3 regions of the Streptomyces sp. NPDC001903 genome follow, and region 1 is predicted to be linked to each of the others. Evidence: riboswitches for the same ligand, from Rfam matches in the RefSeq annotation. Region 1 holds a riboswitch; each other region holds the start of a gene.
What was found. Region 1 has a riboswitch for cyclic di-AMP ahead of ACFYZS_RS18510 (M23 family metallopeptidase). Riboswitches for the same ligand answer to the same signal wherever they lie in the genome.
Positions count from the first base shown of each region.

Region 2: it holds a riboswitch for cyclic di-AMP, as region 1 does, so the genes downstream of both, ACFYZS_RS29230 (transglycosylase family protein) here and ACFYZS_RS18510 (M23 family metallopeptidase) in region 1, are expected to answer to the same signal.
Region 3: it holds a riboswitch for cyclic di-AMP, as region 1 does, so the genes downstream of both, ACFYZS_RS20290 (peptidoglycan DD-metalloendopeptidase family protein) here and ACFYZS_RS18510 (M23 family metallopeptidase) in region 1, are expected to answer to the same signal.

Region 1 covers NZ_JBIASZ010000007.1:248,224-253,088, forward strand. Annotated here, with positions in the region: gene ACFYZS_RS18495 (GNAT family N-acetyltransferase) at 1-176, opposite strand, end outside; gene ACFYZS_RS18500 (HPr family phosphocarrier protein) at 361-642, shown strand; gene ACFYZS_RS18505 (GntR family transcriptional regulator) at 813-1,478, opposite strand; gene ACFYZS_RS18510 (M23 family metallopeptidase) at 1,657-2,451, opposite strand; cyclic di-AMP (ydaO/yuaA leader) riboswitch at 2,464-2,623, opposite strand; gene ACFYZS_RS18515 (M16 family metallopeptidase) at 2,808-4,175, opposite strand; gene ACFYZS_RS18520 (M16 family metallopeptidase) at 4,196-4,865, opposite strand, start outside.
Region 2 covers NZ_JBIASZ010000015.1:137,114-141,978, forward strand. Annotated here, with positions in the region: gene ACFYZS_RS29220 (cytochrome P450) at 1-242, shown strand, start outside; gene ACFYZS_RS29225 (transglycosylase family protein) at 345-1,382, shown strand; cyclic di-AMP (ydaO/yuaA leader) riboswitch at 1,665-1,835, shown strand; gene ACFYZS_RS29230 (transglycosylase family protein) at 1,838-2,533, shown strand; gene eno (phosphopyruvate hydratase) at 2,800-4,086, shown strand; gene ACFYZS_RS29240 (septum formation initiator family protein) at 4,190-4,678, shown strand; gene ACFYZS_RS29245 (DUF501 domain-containing protein) at 4,725-4,865, shown strand, end outside.
Region 3 covers NZ_JBIASZ010000008.1:284,760-289,624, forward strand. Annotated here, with positions in the region: gene ACFYZS_RS20280 (aspartate aminotransferase family protein) at 1-1,366, shown strand, start outside; gene ACFYZS_RS20285 (tyrosine-protein phosphatase) at 1,394-2,212, opposite strand; cyclic di-AMP (ydaO/yuaA leader) riboswitch at 2,491-2,699, shown strand; gene ACFYZS_RS20290 (peptidoglycan DD-metalloendopeptidase family protein) at 2,704-3,693, shown strand; gene ACFYZS_RS20295 (SGNH/GDSL hydrolase family protein) at 3,860-4,645, shown strand; gene ACFYZS_RS20300 (MBL fold metallo-hydrolase) at 4,824-4,865, shown strand, end outside.

The DNA.
Region 1 (4,865 bases):
GGGTAGGGCGCGAAGAAGCGGTAGTACTTCGACTCGTCGGAGACCTGCTCGTAGAAGCTGACCAGCCGGCCCGCGTCCTCCGTGGTGATCGGCCTGATCCGGGCGGTGCCGCCGTCGCGCAGGACGACGTCCGCTTCCCAGTGGGCCGGGTACGAGGGGTCCGACGCGGTGGTCATGCGGCGATCTTAAGGCCAGGACTGGCCGAATAGCTCCTGCGCGGCGCACGAGGCAGGCATGGGCAAACCAGTGCAAGCTGGGGTGGGTCGAACGGCGGTGGATCCGGGCCGAAGGTCGGTCGGAGCATGAGGGGCGCCGTGAGAGACTGGTCTAGACAACCGTAAGAACCTGAAGGGCATCACCATGGCAGAGCGCCGCGTCAACGTCGGCTGGGCCGAGGGCCTGCACGCTCGTCCCGCCTCGATCTTCGTCCGCGCGACGACCGCTTCCGGCGTCCCGGTGACCATCGCGAAGGCCGACGGGAACCCCGTCAACGCCGCGTCCATGCTCGCGGTGCTGGGCCTGGGCGCGCAGGGCGGCGAGGAGATCATCCTCGCGTCCGACGCCGAGGGCGCCGAGGCGGCGCTGGACCGCCTCGCGAAGCTGGTCGCCGAGGGCCTCGAGGAGCTCCCCGAGACCGTCTGACCCTTCGGGTTCACCCCGGGCACACGAAGAAGCCGCGGCCACCACCGGTATTCCGGTGGCCGCGGCTTCCTCGTTCCGCCGCTTTCGGGAATTCATCGCACGCGCGCAGGGCGAGAAGATATGCGCCGCGAATTCAACCGAAGCCCTCACTCCTTAATACGCGCCTTTTGTTAATGCGGGCCGCTCGCCATGTTTACGGCATGTTGCGAAGTCCTCACCCGCAGCCGGTGCGCCCCGGCCGCCCGGTCCGCGTGCAACGCCGTCAGCGCCCGGGCCCGCTCGGCGTCCCCGCGCGCGACCGCGTCCACGATCGCGCCGTGCTCCGCCCACGAGTCCACGGGCCGGGCCGGCGCCTCCACGGTGTACATCCAGGCGACCTTGTGCCGCATCTGCGTGAGCAGCGCGATCAGCCCGGGGCTGCCGGAGGCCTGGGCGAGGGTCTCGTGGAACCAGCCGCCCAGGGACCGCAGATCCTCCCCCTGGCCCCGCCTGGCCCGCTCCTGGCCCAGCCTGACCAGCCCGCGCAGCACCTTGAGGTGGCCCTCGGTGCGCCGCCGGGCCGCGCGGGCGGCCGCCAGCGGCTCCAGCAGCAGCCGCAACTCCAGGAGGTCGGCCGCCTCCTGCTCGGTGGGCTCGGCGACGCAGGCGCCCGCGTGCCGCCGGGTGGTGACGAAGCCCTCCGACTCCAGGGTCCGCAGCGCCTCGCGGACGGGGACGCGGGAGACCCCGTACCGGCGGGCCAGCAGTTCCTCGGTCAGCCGGGCGCCCGGCTCGAAGACCCCGGAGACGATGTCGTCGCGGATTGCCGTGCATACCGCGTGCGCAGGAATACGCAAGTCCGGACCTCCGCCTATTTCCGACTGCCGACGCCATTGCCGCGACCGTATCGCGATCGTACGGGGACTCTATTGCACTGCGCGTTAAATTCCGAGTGCGGGCGGGAATAGCAGATGTTTACAGCCAAGACGAAGGCCCCGGCTCGGGGAGCCGGGGCCTTCGGTGGAGTGCTGCGGGTCAGACGTTGACGCCGTGCTGGCGCAGGTACGCGACCGGGTCGATGTCCGAGCCGTACTGGGCGCCGGTGCGGGCCTCGAAGTGCAGGTGCGGGCCGCTGGAGTTGCCGGTGGAGCCCGACAGGCCGATCTGCTGGCCGGCGGTGACCTGGTCGCCGACGGAGACGCTCAGCGAGGACATGTGGCCGTACTGCGTGTACGTGCCGTCGGCGTGCTTGATGACGACGTTGTTGCCGTACGCGCCGCCCCAGCCGGCCTCGACCACGGTGCCGATGCCGACCGCGTGCACCGTGGTGCCGGAGGCCGCGTGGAAGTCGATGCCGGTGTGGCTGCCGGAGGACCACATGCCGCCGCCCGCGTGCCACTGGGTGCTGACGTAGGACTCGTCGACGGGGGCGACGAAGGTGTTGAGGCGCTTGCGCTCCTCCTCGCGGGCGGCGCGCTCGGCGGCCTCGCGCTCGGCCTTCGCCTTCTCCTCGGCCTTCTGCCGGGCCTCGGCGGCGCGCGCCTTGGCGTCGGCCTCTGCCTTCGCCTTGAGGGCCGCGGCCTCGGCCGCGTGCTCCTGGGCATCGGCCTGGGCCTCGATCTGCCCCGGGAGGTCCTCGGCCGTCACGACGGCGTTCAGGCCGGTGTCCTCCATGGAGGGGGCCTTGTCCGACGCGGCGAACGCCGGGCCTGCGAGGGAGCCGACGACACCGGTGGTGGCGAGGGCGGCTATGCCGGCGTAACCGGCGGTCTTGCGGCTCAGACGACTGGAACCACGGTGCTTACCGGCGGCACGACTGCCAAACGCCATGAAGGGGCTGATCCTTTCCTTCCTTCTCGCCTACCGGGTTAGCTGACGGGTTCGGAGCAGGAAGGTCTCCTACGGGCCCCCTCTGACGAGGCGGTCCGATTCACCCCAGGGACACATGTGGGTCCCCGGCTCCCCAGGCTCGCGCCTGACGGGGACTCGGCGATCGCTGCCCGGTGCCGCGGATGCGGCGCGTACAACTGACGGACAGCACGGCCGACGCTAGGCGGATCATCAGTCAATCGCCAAACAGACACGCGTTTTTGTTGCATACGCCACACCCCATACAAGCAACCTCTCCACGAAACGGACAAAAGGGGCCCCGACGGACAAGCCGCCGGAGCCCCTTGGAACGTCCGTCAGTTGGTGACGACGGTGACCTCACCGATCCCGAGCGCCCGAACCGGCTCCTCGATCTGCGCGGCGTCGCCCACCAGGACCGTGACCAGGCGGTCCACCGGGAAGGCGGCCAGGACGGCCGACGTCGCCTCCACCGTGCCCGTTTGGGCCAGCTGCGCGTACAACTGCGCCTGGTAGTCGTCCGGGAGCTCCTGCTCGACCTGGTCGGCGAGCGTCCCGGCGACGGCTGCGGCCGTCTCGAACTTCAGCGGGGCCACGCCCACCAAGTTCTGCACCGCCACGTCCCGTTCGGCGTCGGTCAGGCCGCCCTCCGCGAGGGTGCGCAGCACCTTCCAGAGGTCGTCGAGCGCCGGGCCGGTGTTGGGGGTGTCCACCGAGCCGCTGATGGCGAGCATCGAGGCGCCCTTGCCGTCAGCCGTGGAGCGCAGCACCTGGCCGAAGGCGCGCACGCCGTACGTGTAGCCCTTCTCCTCGCGCAGCACCTTGTCCAGGCGCGAGGTGAGCGTGCCGCCCAGGCAGTACGTGCCGAGCACCTGCGCCGCCCAGACCCGCTCGTGCCGGTCCGGCCCGATCCGGCCGATGAGCAGCTGCGTCTGGACCGCGCCGGGCCGGTCCACGATGACCACGCGGCCGGTGTCGTCGGCGGTGACCGGCGGGACCGGGAGCGGCTCGGCGAAGTCGCCGGTCCAGGCGCCCAGGGTGTCCGCGAGGACCGCGTCCAGGTCGATGCCGGTCAGGTCGCCGACGACCACCGCGGTGGCGGTGGCGGGGCGTACGTGGGCCTCGTAGAAGGCGCGTACGGCCGCGGAGTCGATCCGGGCGACCGTCTCCTCGGTGCCCTGGCGCGGCCGGGACATCCGCAGGGTCGGCGGGAAGAGCTGCCGGGAGAGCTCCTTGGCGGCCCGGCGCTGCGGGTTGGCCAGCTCGTGCGGGATCTCGTCGAGCCGGTTGCGCACCAGGCGGTCGACCTCGCTGTCGGCGAAGGCCGGCGCGCGCAGCGCCTCGGCGACCAGGCCGAGCGCCTTGTGCAGGCGGGAGGCCGGGACCTCCAGGGAGACCCGCAGGCCCGGGTGGTCCGCGTGCGCGTCGAGCGTGGCGCCGCAGCGCTCCAGCTCCGCCGCGAACTCCTCGGCGGAGTGCTTGTCGGTGCCCTCGGACAGCGCGCGGGCCATGATGGTCGCCACGCCGTCCAGCCCCTGGGGCTCGGCGTCCAGCGGGGCGGCGAGGTTGACCTCGACGGCGACGACCTGCTGCCCGGGCCGGTGGCAGCGCAGCACGGTCAGGCCGTTGGGCAGCGAGCCGCGCTCGGGGGCCGGGAAGGCCCACGGCCGGGCCTCGCCCGCCTGGGGCCGCGGGTGGAAGGTCATCGTGACGGCTGCGGTGTCGCTCACTGCTCCGCCCCTTCGTTCTCGTCGCTCTCACCGTTCTCGCCGGCTTCTGCCGGGAGCGGCTCGTACACCAGCACCGCGCGGTTGTCGGGGCGCAGTCGGGCCGCGGCCACGACCTGCACCTCCTCGGCGGTGATGTCGAGGACGCGCCCGACCGCGCTGAGCGCCAGCTGCGGGTCGCCGAACAGCACCGCGAAGCGGCACAGTTCGTCGGCGCGCCCGGCCACCGTGCTCAGCCGGTCCAGCCACTCGCGCTCCAGCTGCGCCTGGGCGCGCTCCATCTCCTCGGCGGTCGGGCCCTCGGCGGCGAACCGCGCGAGCTCCTCGTCGACCGCCGCCTCGATGGCGGGCACCTCGACCCCGCTGGAGGTCTTCACGTCCAGCCAGCCCAGCGAGGGCGCCCCGGCGAGTCGCAGCATGCCGAATCCGGCCGCGACGGCGCTCTGGTCGCGGCGTACCAGGCGGTTGTGGAGCCGGGAGGACTCGCCGCCGCCCAGGACGGTCAGCGCCACGTCGGCGGCGTCGCACTCGCGGGTGCCGTCGTGCGGGAGCCGGTAGGCGGCCATCAGCGCGCGGGCCGGGACCTCCTCGACGATCTCCTCGCGGAGCTCGCCGCCCATGATCTCGGGCAGCGTGCCGTCGCGCGGCGGCTGCTTGCCGTCGTGGCCG
Region 2 (4,865 bases), on a different contig from region 1:
ATCCGGACACCCTCGACCTCTCCCGCACCGACAACCAGCACCTCGGATACGGGCACGGAATCCACTACTGCCTGGGCGCTCCGCTCGCACGACTTGAAGGACAGACGGCGCTTGCGACTTTGCTGACGCGTCTGCCGGATCTGGAACTCGCTGTTCCGCCCAACGAGCTTCGCTGGCGCGGGGGTCTGATCATGCGTGGCCTGCGCACCCTTCCCGTGAAGTTCACAGCCCGAAACCCCTGAACGCCCACTGACCGTAAGTCAGCCCCGGTCAAGAGTTGTTACTCGCATGCCAAGAACGCTAGGTTCTGCCGTTACCCAGCCGTTATGCGAAAGGTGCAGCTCATGCGTTCCGGGAACGGCCGCCACAGACGCCCCCGCCAGGTACCCGCGATAGTCGTCACCGCCGGGGTCACCGGTTCCGCGTTGGCCCTGCCGCTGCTCGCCGCCACCGGCGCGAGCGCAGCCGAGACCTCCACGTGGGACAAGGTCGCCGAGTGCGAGAGCGGCGGCTCCTGGAGCGCCAACTCCGGCAGCGGTGCCTACGGCGGACTTTCGTTCACGCAGGAGCAGTGGAACGCCTCGGGCGGCCTCGAGTTCGCCGAGCGCCCCGACCTCGCCAGCCGCTCGCAGCAGATCGCCGTCGCCGAGCGCGTGCTGGGCACGCAGGGCGCCCAGGCGTTCGGGCACTGCTCCGAGTCGGCCGGACTGACCCAGCAGGGCCCCGCGGCGACCGTGGACCCGGGCCTGCCCGGCACGCTCACCCCGATCGCTCCGAGCGCCTCGCGCCCCGACGCGTCGATCCCGGCCGGCGGCTCCGGCGCGAAGGCGCGGGACTTCGGCGCCCCGACCCCGGCCCCGGCCCCGGACTTCACGATTCCGCCGGCGCCGCTCGCACCGAACAGCGGACTGCCCGTCATGCCCGACCCGGACGCGCCGTCCACCTCGCCGACCGCGCCGGTGCTCCCGGGCACCCCCGGCACCCCGACGGCCCCGGGCACCCCGACCGCGCCCGGCGACCCGACGGCCCCGGGCACCCCGACCGCGCCCGGCAGCCCGACGGACCCCACCGCTCCGGTCGACCCGAGCGCCCCCACCGCCCCCGCGGCCCCGGGCACCCCGGGTGCCAGCACCGACCCGGCCGGCATCCCGGACACCACCGGCACCGGCAAGCACCGTGGTACGCCCGCTCTTGAGGCGCCCGCCAGATCTGATGCGGCGTCGGATCCCTCGTACACGGTCCAGGCGGGCGACAGTCTGGCCACGATCGCGTCTGCCAAGGGGGTCAAGGGCGGCTGGAACGCGCTCTACCAGGCCAACGAGCAGGTCATCGGTGATGACGCCGATCTGATCAAGCCCGGTCAAAATCTGGATCTAAGTTAGAAATAGCGGCACTTCGGGCACCCGGAAAAGGCTGAATGTCCGTTATCTGCAAGTGAGACATGTGTCTCTTCCGGTCAACTGGCGTGTCCCGCCCGGAGCCTTCCGCAAACCCCGCCCTCACCTGCGCAAACGCCCGTACGGAGGGCGCAAGTAGGGCCCGTTTCTCCCCGGTGTTCCTCGTTGAACATCGGGGAGAGACCTGTCTACCTTCTGAGTCGCCCGCCACCGCGGGCTCCTTCGACCGCATCGCCGAATCCTGCCGGCGGACGGGGGGAACAGTCGTCGCGTCAAGCGCCGAAGGCAGGAGCGGGGGAACCAAGGTAGGCGCCGGGACCGGCCGTTGAGAGACGGCCAGGAAACGGCTAGGGGTTAAGTCGTGCGCCACGTCGCACGGCCGGGCACTCATCAGCCCGAACCCGACAGCTCACCTCGCAGGCGTCGGTGAGGAGAACTCCATGCTGATTTCCGGCAAGGGCAAGCACCGCCGCGCCTCCAAGGCCGCTCGCATCGTCACGCTCGCCGGTGTCACCGGTGTCGCCGTCGCCGCCCCCCTGATGGCGGCCGGCTCCGCCTCCGCCGCCACGGCCGGCGAGTGGGACCGCGTCGCGCAGTGCGAGTCCGGCGGCAACTGGTCCATCAACACGGGCAACGGCTACTACGGCGGCCTGCAGTTCTCGTCCTCGACGTGGGCCGCGTACGGCGGCAAGGCGTACGCCGCGCAGGCCAACCAGGCCTCCAAGTCGCAGCAGATAGCCATCGCCGAGAAGGTCCTCAAGGGCCAGGGCAAGGGCGCCTGGCCGGTCTGCGGCAAGGGCCTCTCCAACTCCTCTTACACCGGTGGTGGCGCGACCGACACCCCGAAGAAGACGGAGACGAAGACCGAGACCAAGAAGACCCAGCCGAAGAAGACCGAGCCGAAGAAGGAGACCAAGCGCGAGACCCCCGCGCCGGTCACCCGCTCCGAGCGCTCCGAGGCCCCGGTCGTGAAGACCGGCAACGGCTCGTACGAGGTCAAGTCCGGCGACACCCTGGGCACCATCGCCGAGGCCAACGGCGTCAAGGGCGGCTGGGAGAAGCTCTTCGAGCTCAACAAGGACATCGTCTCGGACGCCGACCTGATCTTCCCGGGTCAGATGCTGAAGCTCAGCTGAATCCCGCAGTGACAACCCGCGGCCGCCCGTGCGGCGCCGCGGCAGCCCGACCGCCCGGCGCGTCTTCCCCTCACGCGCCGGGCGGCGGCATGTCTGCCGGCAGTCGGGAGCCCTATGTACCGGAAGGCGGGTATTCGGGCCCTTTTTCGTCCCAGGGGGCGGGCGGTCGGCTGGCCGAGTGCCCGGAGCCGGTTAGGCTCTAGTCGGCGGGGCCATCCCACGGCCCGACATGCCACCGCACACCCAGCGTCACATCCCAGAAGGAGATGCTCGTGCCGTCCATCGACGTCGTCGTAGCCCGGGAAATCCTGGACTCCCGAGGCAACCCCACGGTCGAGGTCGAGGTGGGCCTCGACGATGGCAGCACCGGCCGTGCTGCAGTTCCGTCCGGCGCCTCCACCGGTGCCTTCGAGGCCATTGAGCTCCGCGACGGTGACCCCAACCGTTACATGGGCAAGGGTGTCGAGAAGGCCGTCCTCGCGGTCATCGAGCAGATCGGCCCGGAGCTCGTCGGCTACGACGCCACCGAGCAGCGCCTGATCGACCAGGCCATGTTCGACCTGGACGCCACCGACAACAAGGGCTCGCTCGGCGCCAACGCCATCCTCGGCGTCTCCCTCGCCGTCGCGCACGCCGCGTCCGAGGCCTCGGACCTCCCGCTCTTCCGCTACCTCGGCGGCCCGAACGCGCACCTGCTGCCCGTTCCGATGATGAACATCCTCAACGGCGGGTCGCACGCCGACTCCAACGTGGACATCCAGGAGTTCATGATCGCCCCGATCGGCGCGGAGTCCTTCTCCGAGGCGCTGCGCTGGGGTGCCGAGGTCTACCACACCCTCAAGAAGGTCCTGCACACCAAGGGCCTCTCCACCGGCCTGGGCGACGAGGGCGGCTTCGCCCCGAACCTGGAGTCCAACCGCGCCGCGCTCGACCTCATCGTCGAGGCCATCAAGCAGGCCGGCTACACCCCGGGCAAGGACATCGCGCTCGCGCTCGACGTCGCCGCGTCCGAGTTCTACAAGGACGGCAAGTACGAGTTCGAGGGCCAGTCCCGCTCGGCCGCCGAGATGACCGAGTACTACGAGGAGCTCGTCTCCGCGTACCCGCTCGTGTCCATCGAGGACCCGCTGTACGAGGACGACTGGGCCGGCTGGAAGGTCATCACCGACCGCCTCGGCGCGAAGGTGCAGATCGTCGGCGACGACCTCTTCGTCACCAACCCCGAGCGCCTGGCCCGCGGCATCGAGGAGGGCTCCGCGAACGCCCTGCTCGTGAAGGTGAACCAGATCGGTTCGCTGACCGAGACCCTCGACGCCGTCGAGATGGCCCAGCGCAACGGCTTCAAGTGCATGATGTCGCACCGTTCCGGCGAGACCGAGGACGTCACCATCGCCGACCTCGCCGTCGCCGTGAACTGCGGTCAGATCAAGACCGGCGCCCCGGCCCGCTCGGACCGCGTCGCCAAGTACAACCAGCTGCTGCGCATCGAGGAGATCCTCGACGACGCCGCCGTGTACGCGGGCCGCAGCGCCTTCCCGCGCTTCAAGGGCTAATCACGGCAGCCCTCCGGGGCTGGCCTCCGTACGTCCCCGCACTCGGTCCCGTACCGTGTGCGGGGACGTATTGCGTAGCGCGTACATAGGGGAGGCGGGATCAATGGCCGGGAACCGGGATCGGTTCTCCACCTTCTCCACCGCGACCAGGCTCAAGCAGCTCGGCGAGCGGACCGCCGCCCACGTCTACCGCTCGCAGACGCGCCGCCAGGTCCGCCGCAGCCGGCTCACCGGCCGCGCCGCGCTCCTGGTGCTCGTCCTCTGTACGCTGGTCGTCGCCCTCGCGTATCCGATGCGCCAGTACGTCTCCCAGCGCTCGGAGATCGCGGAGCAGCGGCGGGCCGCCGAGGCCGCGAGCCGGCGCCTCGAACGCCTCCGCGACGAGAAGGCCCGCTGGCAGGACAACGCGTACGCGGAGCAGCAGGCGCGCAAGCACCTGCACTTCGTCCGCCCGGGCGAGATCAGCTACATCATGACCGACCCCGGGGCCGGGGCCGCCGAGCGGCACCGCACCGGAGCGGCCGGATCCGACCGGCCCTGGTACTCGAACGTCTGGGACGGCGTCGACAAGGCCGACCGCCCCGGCGAGTGACGAGTACCCGCACCCATCCACGAGAACGAAGAGACTTCCTCCAGGCATGCAGACGCCCCCGCCCCAGACCGACCGGACCGAGCCGACCGACGCGGACATCGACGCGTTCCAGCAGCAGCTCGGCCGCCCCCCGCGCGGGCTGCGCGCCATCGCCCACCGCTGCCCCTGCGGCCAGCCGGACGTGGTG
Region 3 (4,865 bases), on a different contig from region 1:
CCGCGCCCTGCTCGACGAGCGGGGCGGGGAACGGTACGAGCTCCACGCGCGCCACCTCAACCACCAGCTGCCCCGCATGCTGCACACGATCGGCTTCGACAAGGTCTACGTACGGGCCGAGGGTGCGCACTTCTGGGACGCCGAGGGCAACGACTACCTGGACATGCTGGCCGGGTTCGGGGTCATGGGCCTGGGTCGGCACCACCCGGTCGTCCGCCGGGCGCTGCACGACGTCCTGGACGCGCAGCTCGCCGACCTGACCCGCTTCGACTGCCAGCCGCTGCCCGGGCTGCTGGCGGAGAAGCTGCTCTCGTACAGCCCGCACCTGGACCGCGTCTTCTTCGGCAACAGCGGCACCGAGGCGGTGGAGACGGCCCTGAAGTTCGCCCGCTACGCCACGGGGCGGACGAGGGTCCTCTACTGCGACCACGCCTTCCACGGGCTGACCACGGGCTCGCTGTCGGTCAACGGGGAGGGCGGCTTCCGGGACGGCTTCGCGCCGCTGCTGCCCGATACGAAGATCGCCCTCGGGGACCTGGCCGCCCTGGAGCGGGAGCTGAAGCGCGGCGACGTCGCCGCCTTCGTCGTCGAGCCGATCCAGGGCAAGGGCGTGCTCGCGGCCCCGCCCGGATTCCTGCGCGCGGCGCAGGAGCTGCTGCACCGGCACAAGGCGCTGCTGATCGCGGACGAGGTGCAGACGGGCCTCGGCCGGACCGGCGATTTCTACGCGTACCAGCACGAGCCGGGCGTGGAGCCGGACCTGGTGTGCGTGGCCAAGGCCCTTTCGGGCGGCTACGTGCCGGTGGGCGCGACCCTGGGCAAGGACTGGATCTTCAAGAAGGTCTACTCGTCCATGGACCGGGTGCTCGTGCACTCCGCCAGCTTCGGCTCCAACGCGCAGGCGATGGCGGCCGGACTGGCGGTGCTCTCCGTCATGGAGGACGAGTCGGTGGTCGCGAACGCGCGCGCGACGGGCGACCTGCTGCGCGGGCGGCTCGCGGCGCTCGTGGACGAGTACGAGCTCCTCCACGAGGTGCGGGGGCGCGGCCTGATGATCGGCATCGAGTTCGGGCGGCCGTCCTCGCTCGGGCTGCGCAGCCGGTGGGCCATGCTCCAGGCGGCCCGCAAGGGGCTCTTCGCGCAGATGGTCGTGGTGCCGCTGCTGCAGAAGCACCGGATCCTGACGCAGGTCTCGGGCGACCACCTGGAGGTCATCAAGCTCATCCCGCCGCTGATCGTGGACGAGGGGGACGTCGACCGCTTCGTCGGGGCCTTCCGCGAGGTCATGGACGAGGCGCACGGCGGCGGCGCCCTGATGTGGGACTTCGGCAGGACATTGGTGAAGCAGGCCGTCGGCGGCGGCTGACGGCCTGCTCCACCTCGCGGGGCCGGCTCAGTCGAGCAGCCGGTCCCGCAGCCGGTCGAGGGTCTCGGGCGCGAGTCCGAGGCCTTCGGCGAGGTACCGCTCGAGCCCGCCCCAGTGTCCGTCGATGGCGTCGAAGGCGGTCGTCAGGTACTCGGCGCGGGCGTCGAAGAGCGGCGCGAGCAGCTCCATCACCTCGGCGGAGCGGGCCTCGGGCACGTCGCTGCCGCGGCGCACGCGGTAGCGGCGGTGCGGGGCGTTGGACTCCAGGTAGTCCGCCACGATCGCCTCGCGCTCGACGCCCAGCGCGAGCAGGGTGACGGCGATCGACAGGCCGGCCCGGTCCTTGCCGGCCGCGCAGTGCATGAGCGCCGGAACGCTGTCCTGCGCGAGGGCGTGCAGGACCCGGCTGTGCTCGGCGGTGCGGTTCTCGATCATCGCGCGGTAGGAGTTGGCCATCCGGGCGGCGGCCTTTCCGTCGCCGAGGAGCCCGCGGAGCTGTTCGACGTCACCGTCGCGGACCATCTTCCAGAATTCCTTGCCGTCGGCCGGATCCGACAGCGGGATGTTGACGTTCCGTACGCCGGGGAGCTCGACGTCGAGCCCCTCCAAAGCGTGGTCGGCGCCGTTGCGGAAGTCGAAGACGGTGTGCAGGCCGAGCGATGCGAGGAATTCTGCATCGGTTTCGGTGGCATGTGCCAGATGTCCGCTACGGAACAGTTTTCCCGGCTTGACCCTGCGCCCGTCGGCGGTCGGGAGGCCGCCCACGTCACGGAAGTTGCGCACTCCGGCGAGCTCGGGCTCCGGTACGGGCTCCGTCCGCGGGGGCCGGGGTATCTGCTGGGTCACGGGAACTCCTCCGCATCGTCATGGTGTGTCCGAATTACACTACTTGGGGCCAACTTGCCATCACCGGAGGCGAGATCGGGCGCGGCCCCGTGAGCCAGATCATACGGTGACCGTGAGTGCCTGATCGTCAAAGTCGAATGGCCCGGCCGGAGGGGTTGTTGGCACCCGGGAATGGACGCAGGGTGACCGGAATTCCGGTGGATTCCCGCTCCTGTGAATCCGTCAGGAAATTCGTGGCTTGTTCGGTGTGGCTCAACTCGATTACCTTCACGATCGATCCGGATGGACCGCCGAATCCTGCCGCCGTCCGGAAACCGCACCCGACTATTCACGCGCGCGGCAGGAGCGGGGGAACCAGGTAGGCCGCTGTTCCCGATCATTCGCATCGGAGCAGCTCGGGGTGAAGCCGTTCATGCTCTGTTCATGTGCGGCCGGACATCTCCAGTCCGAACCCGACAGCTCACCTCGCAGGCGACGGAGAGGAATTCGCCATGCCTGCAAAGGGTAAGCACCGACGTCCCAAGTCCCGTTCCGTGGCGCGCGGCTTCGCCGTCGCGGGCACCGGTGGCGCGGCCCTCGCGCTGCCGCTGCTGGGTGCCGCCGGCGCCCAGGCGGCCGGCGCCCCGGCCGCCGCACCCGCCGCGGCTCCCGTGCAGGCCCCGCAGCTTCCGGCGGCGCTCCAGGCCGCGCCCGCCGCCGCCGAGCAGGGCTCGCCGGCCACGTCGGCCGTCTACACCGTCGTGCCGGGCGACTACCTCTCCAAGATCGCCCAGGAGCGCCACCTCTCGGGCGGCTGGCAGCAGCTGTACGCCGACAACCGCGAGGCCGTCGGCGCCGACCCCTCGCTGATCCACCCCGGGCTGAAGCTGACCCTCGCCGCGAAGGGCGGGGCGGCTCCCGCTCCGGCCAAGGAGGCGGCCCCGGCCCCGGCGAAGAAGTCCTCGGCCTCGGGTGCGGCTTCGGGCTCGGCCTCGCAGGCCAAGGACTCCGCGGACGCCGCCCCGGCCCAGGCCCCCGCCGCCGCGCCCGCCAAGAAGGCCGCCGCCAAGCCCGCGGCCGGTGCGGTCAGCGCCGCCGGCTTCGTCGCCCCCGTCGGCGGCGGCGGGATCTCCACCCAGTACAAGACCCCCGGCGCCATGTGGTCCAGCGGCTACCACACCGGTGTCGACTTCATCGCGAGCTCCGGCACCACCGTCCGCGCCGTCGGCGCGGGCACCGTGGTCTCCGCCGGCTGGGGCGGCGCGTACGGCAACGAGGTCGTCATCCGGCACGCCGACGGCAAGTACTCCCAGTACGGCCACCTGTCCCAGCTCTCCGTCTCGGTCGGCCAGAGCGTCGCCGGCGGCCAGACCATCGGCCTCTCCGGCTCCACCGGCAACTCCACCGGCCCGCACCTGCACTTCGAGATCCGCACCGGGCCGTCCTACGGCTCGGACATCGACCCGCTGGCCTACCTCCGCTCGAAGGGCGTGAGCATCTGACGGCTCCCGCCGTCGGAGAGGCAGCCGGACACGTGGGGCCGGGACCCGAGGGGGGTCCCGGCCTCACGCGCTGTTATTCCGTACCGACCGGGTGGTATAGATCACGGTCCGTCAACCCCTGCCTACGGTGGCGTAGGTCACGTGCCGGGGTGAAGGATGTGTTCTCGTGGCAGCGACGAAGACGACACTCAAGACCATCGGCTCGTACGCGGCGATCGGGGACAGCTTCACCGAGGGTGTGGGGGACCCGGGGCCCGGGGAGACCTTTCTCGGCTGGGCGGACCGGCTGGCCGTACTCCTGGCCGATCAGCGCGAGGAAAACGAATTCAGGTACGCGAACCTGGCCGTGCGGGGGCGCCTCCTCGACCAGATCGTGGCGGAACAGGTCCCCCGGGCCAAGGAGCTCGCACCGGACCTGGTGAGCTTCTGCGCGGGCGGAAACGACATCATCCGGCCCGGCAGCGACCCGGACGCCGTGGCGGAGCGCTTCGAGGCGGCGGTCGCCGACCTCACCGGAGCCGTCGGCCGGGTCATGATCACCACGGGCTTCGACACCCGCGGCGTTCCGGTCCTCAAGCACCTGCGGGGCAAGGTGGCGACGTACAGCGCGCACGTGCGCGCCATCGCCGACCGCTACGACTGCCCGGTGCTCGACCTCTGGTCCCTGAAGTCCGTGCAGGACCGGCGGGCTTGGGACGACGACCGGCTGCACCTCTCGCCCGAGGGGCACACCCGGGTCGCGCTGCGCGCCGCCCAGGTGCTGGGGCTGGAGGTGCCGGCCGACCCCGACCAGCCGTGGCCGCCGCAGCAGCCGCGCGGCTCGGTGGACGTGACCCGGGACAACATCCAGTGGGCGCGGGAGTACCTGGTGCCGTGGATCGGGCGCCGGCTGCGCGGGGAGTCCTCCGGGGACCACGTCGAGGCGAAGCGGCCGGACCTGCTGCCGCTGTAGGTCCCGGCGGGGGACGTGGCGGACGCGAGGGAAGAAGGGGGGCGGGGGGAGGGAAGGGGAGCGGGCGAGAACGGGGGCGCGCGGCGGAATCCTTCGGGGCCGGTGCGCGTTGGCATGGTGGTAGACCGGTATTCCCTACGGCCTCACGACCATCCGCCCCACCCTCCCAGGAGGCGCTTTGACCGGCTCCCGTCCCCTGCGTCCCCGGCTGCGCGCCCTG